4 regions of the Gordonia sp. NPDC003585 genome follow, and region 2 is predicted to be linked to each of the others. Evidence: predicted binding sites of a transcription regulator. Region 2 holds the regulator's gene; each other region holds the start of a gene.
The links. Region 2 encodes LexA, which represses DNA repair genes until DNA is damaged. Its sites were predicted from a motif close to CGAACANNTGTTCG; they were not measured.

Region 1 (2,176 bases), on a different contig from region 2:
CCGAGAGCAGCACTGCCGGAATCCAGGCTTCCTGACGCGCTGCCGAACGGGTCGGCCGACGATGATCCGGCGGCGACGGTGATGGCGGATGCGGCAAGCATGGCGGCGGTGATCGAAGTCAGGTACGTGCGCTTCATCGAACTCTCTCAGGTCGGTTTATAACGATTCGATTAAAGCATGCGCGTCGACGTCGGCCGCAGTTCGGTTCACCACACACCGGGCGGACGGAACTGAACACTGATCCGCGGGCCGGCTCCGCGAGCCTTGGGAACTGCATGTTCCCAGGTCCGCTGGCAGCTGCCGCCCATCACCAGCAGATCGCCCGACGACAACGTGAATCGCAGCGACGCACCGCCCGTCCGTGGCCGCAGCGCGAGGACTCGCGGCGCACCGAGTGACAGGATCGCGACCATGGTGTCGTGCGTCGCGCCACGGCCGAACCGATCGCCGTGCCAGGCCACCGAGTCGGACCCGTCCCGGTAGAGACACAGCCCGGCGGTGGCGAATCCCTCGGGTAACTCGTCGCGGTAGTGGGCGCTGAGCGCCTGCCGGGCCTCGCTGAGCAGCGGCTCGGGCAGGGGTTGATCGGCCTGGAAGGTCGCGACGAGCCTCGGCACGTCGACGACGCGGTCGTACATGCGGCGACGTTCGGCCCGCCACGGCACGTACTCGTGCAGGGCGTCGAACAGCGGCACCGACGACCCCACCCAGCCCGGCCGTAAGTCCACCCAGGCGCCGTCGGACAGGTGTCGTCGGCGTGTGGCGCCGTGCAGTTCTCTCAGGGTCGGCGCCGACTCATCGGCGTCGAACAGCGACGTCTGCATGCCGGCGGTCATGGCGCGAGCTTACCGCACGCTCGAACAATTGTGCGATAACGCACGTCAGGGAGAGGAGGGGACCTGTCGAGATCAACCAGTGGTGGACAGCGCGCGTCGGTGGAAATCGGGTCACGCTCGCTGACGTACGGGCGTGATTGGCAGCCGCAGCGCCCCGGGCGCGTGGGTCGGAACCGTCGGGTGCAGCGGCTGCGTCGGCTCGATCGGCGAGTAGACGCTGCCGAGGGGTGGACGCCGATCCAGTTCGCCGGCATTGGGCCACATCGCGAGGGCGCGTTCGGCCTGGGCGGTGATGGTGAGCGACGGGTTGACGCCCAGGTTCGCCGACACCGTCGAACCGTCGACGACGTGCAGTCCCGGATGCCCGAACACGCGATGGTAGGCGTCGACCACACCATCGTCGGCGCTGGTGCCGATCGAGCATCCGCCGAGGAAGTGGGCGGTCATCGGGATGTTCAGCAGGTCGACGACGGAGCCGCCGGGATCGCCGTCGATCTCGCGGGCCACCGCCCGGACGGCCGTGTGTCCCTCCGGTATCCAGCGCGGTGGCGGATCTCCGGCGCCCGGCCGGCTGCGCAGGATCGGCCCGAATCTGCCTCGGCGCGAGGTCAATTCGATCGAGTTGTCGACCGTCTGCATCACCAGCGCGATGATCGTGCGTTCGGACCACCGGCGCACCGACAGGCTGCGGGCGGTGGTCAACGGATGCATGAGCATGACGATGATCGCCTTGAGGAGGCGCGGGATGCGTCCACCGCCGTCCACCAGAACCGCTTGCAAGAGCCCGATGAGGTTGCTGCCCTTGCCATATCGCACTGGCTCGATATGCGTGTGGTCGTTCGGGTGGAACGACGACGTGATCGCGACGCCGTGGCTGTAGTCGACGTCGCCGACGCTGCGCGCACTGGCGGCGAGGACGGCCTCGGAATTCGTCCGGACCACTCGGCCGAGCCGCGACGACAGCCTGGGTAGCCGTCCCCCGCGCTGCATGTCGAGCAGCAACTTGTTGGTCCCGTACGTACCGGCCGCGAGAACCACGTGGTCGGCGGTGAAAGTGTGGCGGGTTCGGCGTCGGCCGCTGCGATGGGCGTCGAGTACGTATCCGCCGCTGCCCTCGGGGGTGATGGCGTGAACCGTTGTCATGTCGATGATCTCGGCGCCCGCGGCCTCCGCGAGGTGCAGATAGTTCTTCACCAGCGTGTTCTTGGCGCCGACCCGGCAGCCGGTCATGCAGGCGCCGCATTCGGTGCAGCCGGTGCGGTCGGGGCCCGCGCCACCGAAGAACGGGTCGGCGACCGATTGGCCGGGTGTCCCGAAGAACACGCCCACCGGCGTCGGCA
Region 2 (2,176 bases):
TGCGCGGGGGATGACCGCCGGAGTGATGGTCGAGATCCCCGCCGTCGCGATTCTGGCGCCGCTCATCCTCGCGGAGGTGGACTTCGTATCGATCGGCACCAACGATCTGACGCAGTACACGATGGCCGCCGACCGGATGTCCGCGGACCTCGCGTCGTTGACCGACCCGTGGCAACCGGCGGTGCTCAAGCTCATCGCCGAGGTCGCGTCGGCAGGTCAGACGTTGGGCAAGCCGGTGGGGGTGTGCGGGGAGGCCGCCGCCGACCCCAACCTCGCATGCGTGCTGACCGGGCTCGGGGTGACCTCGCTCTCGAGTGCACCGGTCGCCGCGGCCGGCGTCGGCGCGCGGCTCGCCGAGGTCACCCTCGACGCGTGCCGCGAAGCCGCCACTGCAGCACTGGCAACCGCGGATCCGGCCGGTGCGCGTCAGGCCGCGACGTCGGTGCTCGACGCCGCAGCCACCCCGCTCTCTCCTGCCGTCTGAGACGAAGACTTCGGCTGTCCGTGGTTCCGTATGAAGTTGTGCCCGGATTCCGGGCACAACTTCAACGGATTGTGCTTCCGCTGTCGATGGCGGCGCCCAGGTCGCTGACCCGGGCAAATGCGTCAGTGTGGTGCCGCAAAATCTAGGGGAAGAGTTTCTTCCCCGGGGTTCACAGTCGTCCCCGAGAAATTTGTAGGGGAGGACTCTGAGGGTAGGGGAGGAAGTTTCTTCCCCTGCTTTCTGCGGGTGCCGCGTCCGTGCGGCGCGTTCCGCGGAACGCGCCGATCGACGTTAGCGGGCTCGACGGAACAGGTGCTCGCATTCCTCCCATCTGCTCGTAATGCATTGCGCGCGGATGGGAGACGCGCGCAGATGCGAGCACTCGGGATGGGTTGTCTGTGCGGGGGCGAGATGGTGTCCCCGGCGCATCGTCGGCGCTGCGTGAGTGCAGAAACCGCGTGTCTGGCCAGAAACCCGAGGCGCCCCAGCGGTTTCTGGCCACAGCTGAGGTTTCTGGCCAGGTCCACGGTCGGGTTGAAAGGTACAGATATCCGACGGGGTGTACTTGCCCTCAGATCCGGCGCATCACCGTCACAACCTTGCCGAGGATGGCGGCGTCGTCGCCGGGGATCGGCTCGAACAGCTCGTTGTGCGGCATGAGCCAGACGTGTCCGTTCTTGCGCTTGAAGGTCTTCACGGTGGCCTCGCCGTCGATCATCGCGGCGACGATGTCGCCGTTCTCGGCCACGCTCTGCTGGCGGACGACCACCCAGTCGCCGTCGCAGATCGCGGCGTCGATCATCGATTCGCCGACCACCCGCAGCAGGAACAGTGAGCCGTCCCCGACCAGTTCGCGGGGGAGTGGGAACACGTCTTCGACCGCTTCCTCGGCGAGGATCGGTCCACCGGCGGCGATCCTGCCCAGCACCGGCACGAAGGTCGGCGTCGGCAGCGGATCGCCTCCCGCGTTGGTCGCGGCCGGATCTGCGTCCTGCACGTTGACCGCGCGTGGACGGTTGTGGTCGCGCTTGAGCAGTCCCTTGCGCTCCAGCGTGCGCAGCTGGTGGGCGACCGACGATGTCGAGGTGAGTCCGACCGCGTCGCCGATCTCGCGGATGCTCGGGGGATAGCCACGTTCGCGCACCGATTGCCGGATCACGTCCAGCACGCCGCGCTGACGCGCGGTCAGCGACGCCTCGGCGGCGGCAGGATCGATGGGAGCGTCCTGGTCGCGATCATCGCTCCGAGTTCCGGTGCGCTTGGGCCGTGAGTCGCTCATCTGCTCGGATTCCTCTCTGTCGCCGCCTCGCTTGAGAGCGAATCGGCTGGTTGTCGGCGGCGGGTGTTGACATGTCCGTGGGCCCGAGCCTAGCGGAGCGCGACGATCACTTCAAACATTTGTTCGAGGTGTGGCGCGACTTTGTCGGTCGGGCGTGGTACAACTCGAACATCAGTTCATCGAACACGTGATCGAGGCCGTCGAACGTCCTCGACAGCGCGTTCGCCGAACTGCCCGAGTACCCGGCACAACCGCCACGAGCACCCCCGGAGGCCAGCATGACCAGCGCGACACTCACCCGTTCGGGCCGCGCCCGCACCAGCGTGGACTCGACCATTGTCACCACTCGTAAGGCGGCCGGCACGCCGCTGCGGACGCAGCCCGCGCCGCGCGGCATCACGCGGCCGACCGGC
Region 3 (2,176 bases), on a different contig from region 2:
AACTGCTGCCGATCACGCGTCACGTCGACGACATCGTCGACCGTGAAGATCGTCTGCGCGCCGCCGTTGCGCGCGTCGAATCGCGCCGCCTCGCACTGGTGTGAGGGCGGGCAAGTAGCCGCCGACGCGGCCGCACCCCTCTGCGACACTCCTCTCTGGGATACTTTCGGATCGTGGAATCCACAGCACACCTGAGTGTCGAGGCGGTTACCGACCGCAGTCTCGCCGACGACGTGTCCGCGGTGGCACAAGTGACTTTCCCGCTGGCGTGCCCGCCGCACTCCACACCGGAGGACATTGCGGGCTTCCTGGCAACCAACCTGCGACCGAACGACTTTCGCGGGTACATCGACGACCCCGACTGTGACGTGCTGGTCGCACGGCAGGAACCGGGCGGACCAATTCTCGGATACTCCCTCGTGTTCCACACCGAACCGCAGAACCCGCAAGTGCGCGAGGTGATCGCCACCCGACCGGTCTCCGAGGTCTCGAAGATGTACGTGCTGCCCGACCATCACGCGCGCGGCCGGGCCCAGTCGGCGTCTCGAGCGTTGATGACGGCCGCGATCGAGTCGGCACGTGCGCACGGCAGTGTGCAGATCTGGCTCGGCGTCAACGAGGAGAACTTCCGGGCTCAGCGGTTCTACACGAAGATGGGCTTCCGCCGGGTCGGCACCAAGACCTTCGACCTCAACGGCTCAATCGAACACGACCATGTGATGGTGCAGGATGTCGATGTCTGATTTGTGACTGGAGTGGCTCCTGTTCACCACGGTTCACTGCAGTTCACTGAAGAGATTTATGGTCCCTGAGCTGCGAAAATAGTTCTTGACTCGCATACGTGTTCGAGTATTCTGGACGCATGCCCCACATCGAACACCTTTGCGACCAACTCGCCGAGTTCGCACCACCCGACACCGGCCGTGAGGTGCACGACGCCCTGTCGGCGCTGCTGCGGCTACGAAACCTGGTCGACCACCACGCCGCGGTGTTGGTTGGTGCTGTCGAACGCCTGGGGCTCGCGAAGAAGCAGGGTCGCACCACCCGCGAACTGTTGATCGTCATGGGCGCCGCGCCCGCGGTCGCCACTCGGTTGCTGCGTATCGGTGTTGCTTTGGCCGGTACGCCGCGGTTGGCCGGTCACACCGCTGACGGGTCTGTCTCCGGCGAGCACGCGGATGCGATCGCCCGCGGACTGTCCCATATCGGTGTGCGGGCGAGGGAACCGCTGTCGGAGTCGCAGCGTCAAACCTGTGTGACCGATCTTCTGGCCCAAGCCTTCTCCGGCGCCACCCCCGCCGACATCGACCGCCGTGCCCGCACCCTGGGTAACCAGGTCGCCGACGATGCTCCCGCCGCGGTACCCGCTCGCGATGACCGCGACATCAACACCTTTGATGTTGCCACCGACGGTGACGGTCGGGTCGTGGTGCGTGGGGATGTGGATGCGGTGATCGGGGAGAAACTGCACACCATGATCGACGCCCTGGCCGCACCCCGTCCCGAACCCGACGGCTCTCCGGATGCCCGCTCGCCCGGGCGTCGCCGCTCCGAAGCGTTGGAACGCATCCTTGATGCCGCCGCCCACGGGGATGACGGGTTGGTGGGCATGCCGAAACATCAAGTGCTGCTCACGTTGCCGGCGGACAATCCGGATCTGGCGTCGATGGCGTTCACCGGACCCGTCACCCTGGACACCGCCCGGTTGTTGACCTGTGATGCGACGGTCACCGGGATCACCGTCGACAAGGACGGGGTGCCGGTCGCGATGACCGACAACCTACGCCTGTTCCCACCACACCTGCGTCGAGCGTTGATCGTGCGTGACGGAGGGTGCTGCATCAAATGCGGAGCGCCGGCGTCCTGGGCCCACGCACACCACATCAAACACCACGCCGACGGCGGCAAAACCGTCCTGGACAACGGGTGCCTACTCTGCCCGTCCTGCCACACCGATGTGCACCACAACGGGTGGGATGTGGTGCTTGGACATGACCGCCACCCCTGGCTGGTCCCGCCGGCCAGTGTCGATCCGGAAAGGAGACCACTACCGGCCTACAACCGACGCACCATGCGCCTGGACAACGCCGCCTGAACCCACCAACCTGAACCAGCCAACCGCGTAGCACCTTTCGCACCCGACCCCGGTCGGGACCGCACCCGTACCTTGAGAACT
Region 4 (2,176 bases), on a different contig from region 2:
ACCGTTGGGCCATGGAGGCCAACCGTTTACCCTGCCCCAAGAACAGCGGTTCGGGCTTGGCGCCATCGAAGATCGCCAGCCACGGCTGCACCTGTCCGGCCATGCCGATCAGTTCAGAGATAGGGATGACCCCACCGGTGGCGGTGGTCGCCACCCCGGACCCCCGGACCAAATCCTCCAAGTTGGCTTTGACGATCAGCTGGATCGGCAACCCGCGATGGGTCTTGCCGAGCAGACCGTCTTCCAGCACCGCTTTCAACAGGGCGTTGAGCGCGTCGTGGTTGCACTGGGCCACCGACCGCCCGTCCCGCAGAGCGGCCGCGGCCACCACGTTGGGATTCGCGTCTTCGTAGGACCCCGACGGAGACTCGGGGTCTTGTGGGTTGTTCATCCCGGGCTGCGCCCACGCCTCCAACATCGTCGCAAACCGGTTCGCCAGAACAGGATCCAGCGTGCCGGTGAGCTTCGACGTGCCATCAGCGCGTTGCTTGTTCATCCACAGATTGCGGCGCCGCGCGCGGTCGGCATCGTCGGACAGGGTGCCGTCGGGGTCGAGGTGACCGAGGAGGCGTTGTCCGGCGGTGGCGATGTCGTTGGGGGTGTGTTCTTTGGCGATGTCAACCATCTGCCGCTCAGCAGCAACCTGCACATCGTGCGGGGTGGCGTGCGGGATCTGATCAAGCGTGTCGAGCACCGCGCGGATATGTCCGTGCCCGATGCTGCCCTCGGCGAACGCTTCGGCCACCACGGGGAAGCGGGGTTCGCGATCCTCGCCGGTCGGCTGACGAAAGGTGGCAGTGACGGCCATCTGGGCGCGGCGTCGGCCCGGGTCGGACACCCGCAGGCGGGCGTTGAAGAAGTTGGTAGGACTGCGATATCCCATGCGGTGGGGCAGATCTCGATCCGACACCTCGACCAGCTGCCGGTCCCCGGCATAAGTCATGCGGGCCAGCGCCTGTTCGTGGGCGGCGGCAACCTCGACCAGTTCGTCGTCGGTGCAGGCGGTCAGATCGGCCTCGACCAGCTCGTCGAGCAGGGCATGGACCTGCGCCACCAACTCCGCTGCGCGTGACGTGCCGCCGAAAGTTTTGGTCATCCGATACTCACCCCCGATCCCCGCCTATCGAATGCAAGTTCGAAGGTACACGTTCGCACAGATGTTCGCAAGGCATTTGGCCGAACTTGTGGAAGAGACTTTTTCCGCTCGCCGGAAACGCTGCGAGGTGCACAAATCCCGCTATCTCGGTTTGAGCGTTACGACGTACGGCCGTTCGACGGCATAGAGCTGGATCGCATCGCCACTCCTCGCAATCGCATACCCGCCGTCGACCTGCATACCCGCGGGTGGGCCCTCGTATCGTCCGGATTCGCGTGGCCCATCGGGCCCGTCGGAGACGATCCGTGTGTCGCTTTCACTCATCGTGACCAGTGCGACGCGATCGCGCGCCTCGAGTCCCGGCAGGAAGTGCGCATAAAGAGCGTCGCCGAATCCGGCCGCCTCCGCGAGTTCCATGGCCCCGGGGTCATGGGGTGGCAGCGGTTGCGGATTGAGGTCCACGTCGCCTGCCCCGATCTGCTCGAACATCTCGTCCGCGTCGGGACGGTAGGCCTCGGAGATCAACTCGCCGTCGATGATTCGCCCGACGTAGGCCACACCCCGTTCGTCGCGAATTGCCGCTGCCTCGGCAGGACCAACTTCGGCCAACCACGTGAATTCCGCGGTCTGGACGCGGATCGCACCGCTGAAACTCTGTCGTGATCGAAGTTGTGCGACGACATCGTGCATCCCGTCGGCCAAGGCCGCCACAGCGGGAACGTGTGCGACACCGCTGCTGTCGGGGCCGACCTGAATGCGCAGGTTCAACCCGTTGACGATCACCACCTCGTCAGGATCGAGGTCAACGATCGTCAGCAGGTGAATGTTGAGGCCGAGGGGCGCGTGAAACCACACGATCCAGTTGGGGTCCTCGAACGGTGGCGGCTTGAAGTCGTCGATGGTGATTGGCTCGCCCAGAACAAGTTTGAGCCACACGCCGGAGAGTCGGAGGCAGTCGTCGAACCAGTTGACCTGAACATCGAGGCCCTCACCGTCGGGCTTGTTCTGGATGATGGGTGTGCCGAGATCAAAGAAGCGCACACCGCGTGCGGTGCGGACGATGACCTGCACGTTGTCGGT

Region 1: a site for LexA is predicted at 858-871, ahead of ABZW74_RS18580 (alpha-ketoglutarate-dependent dioxygenase AlkB). Genes of this name have one in related genera too.
Region 3: a site for LexA is predicted at 835-848, ahead of ABZW74_RS17435 (DUF222 domain-containing protein). Genes of this name have one in related genera too.
Region 4: a site for LexA is predicted at 1,151-1,164, ahead of ABZW74_RS21840 (DUF222 domain-containing protein). Genes of this name have one in related genera too.

The regions. Positions count from the first base shown of each region.
Region 1 is NZ_JBEXMX010000074.1:14,033-16,208, reverse strand. Features, by position in the region: gene ABZW74_RS18585 (hypothetical protein) at 1-137, opposite strand, end outside; gene ABZW74_RS18580 (alpha-ketoglutarate-dependent dioxygenase AlkB) at 207-836, opposite strand; gene ABZW74_RS18575 (GMC family oxidoreductase) at 948-2,176, opposite strand, start outside.
Region 2 is NZ_JBEXMX010000147.1:121-2,296, reverse strand. Features, by position in the region: gene ABZW74_RS23745 (putative PEP-binding protein) at 1-484, shown strand, start outside; gene lexA (transcriptional repressor LexA) at 1,056-1,763, opposite strand; partial or broken gene ABZW74_RS23735 (hypothetical protein) at 1,870-2,176, opposite strand, start outside.
Region 3 is NZ_JBEXMX010000066.1:17,665-19,840, reverse strand. Features, by position in the region: gene ABZW74_RS17445 (hypothetical protein) at 1-104, shown strand, start outside; gene ABZW74_RS17440 (GNAT family N-acetyltransferase) at 174-743, shown strand; gene ABZW74_RS17435 (DUF222 domain-containing protein) at 863-2,095, shown strand.
Region 4 is NZ_JBEXMX010000107.1:3,424-5,599, reverse strand. Features, by position in the region: gene ABZW74_RS21840 (DUF222 domain-containing protein) at 1-1,096, opposite strand, end outside; gene ABZW74_RS21835 (hypothetical protein) at 1,238-2,176, opposite strand, start outside.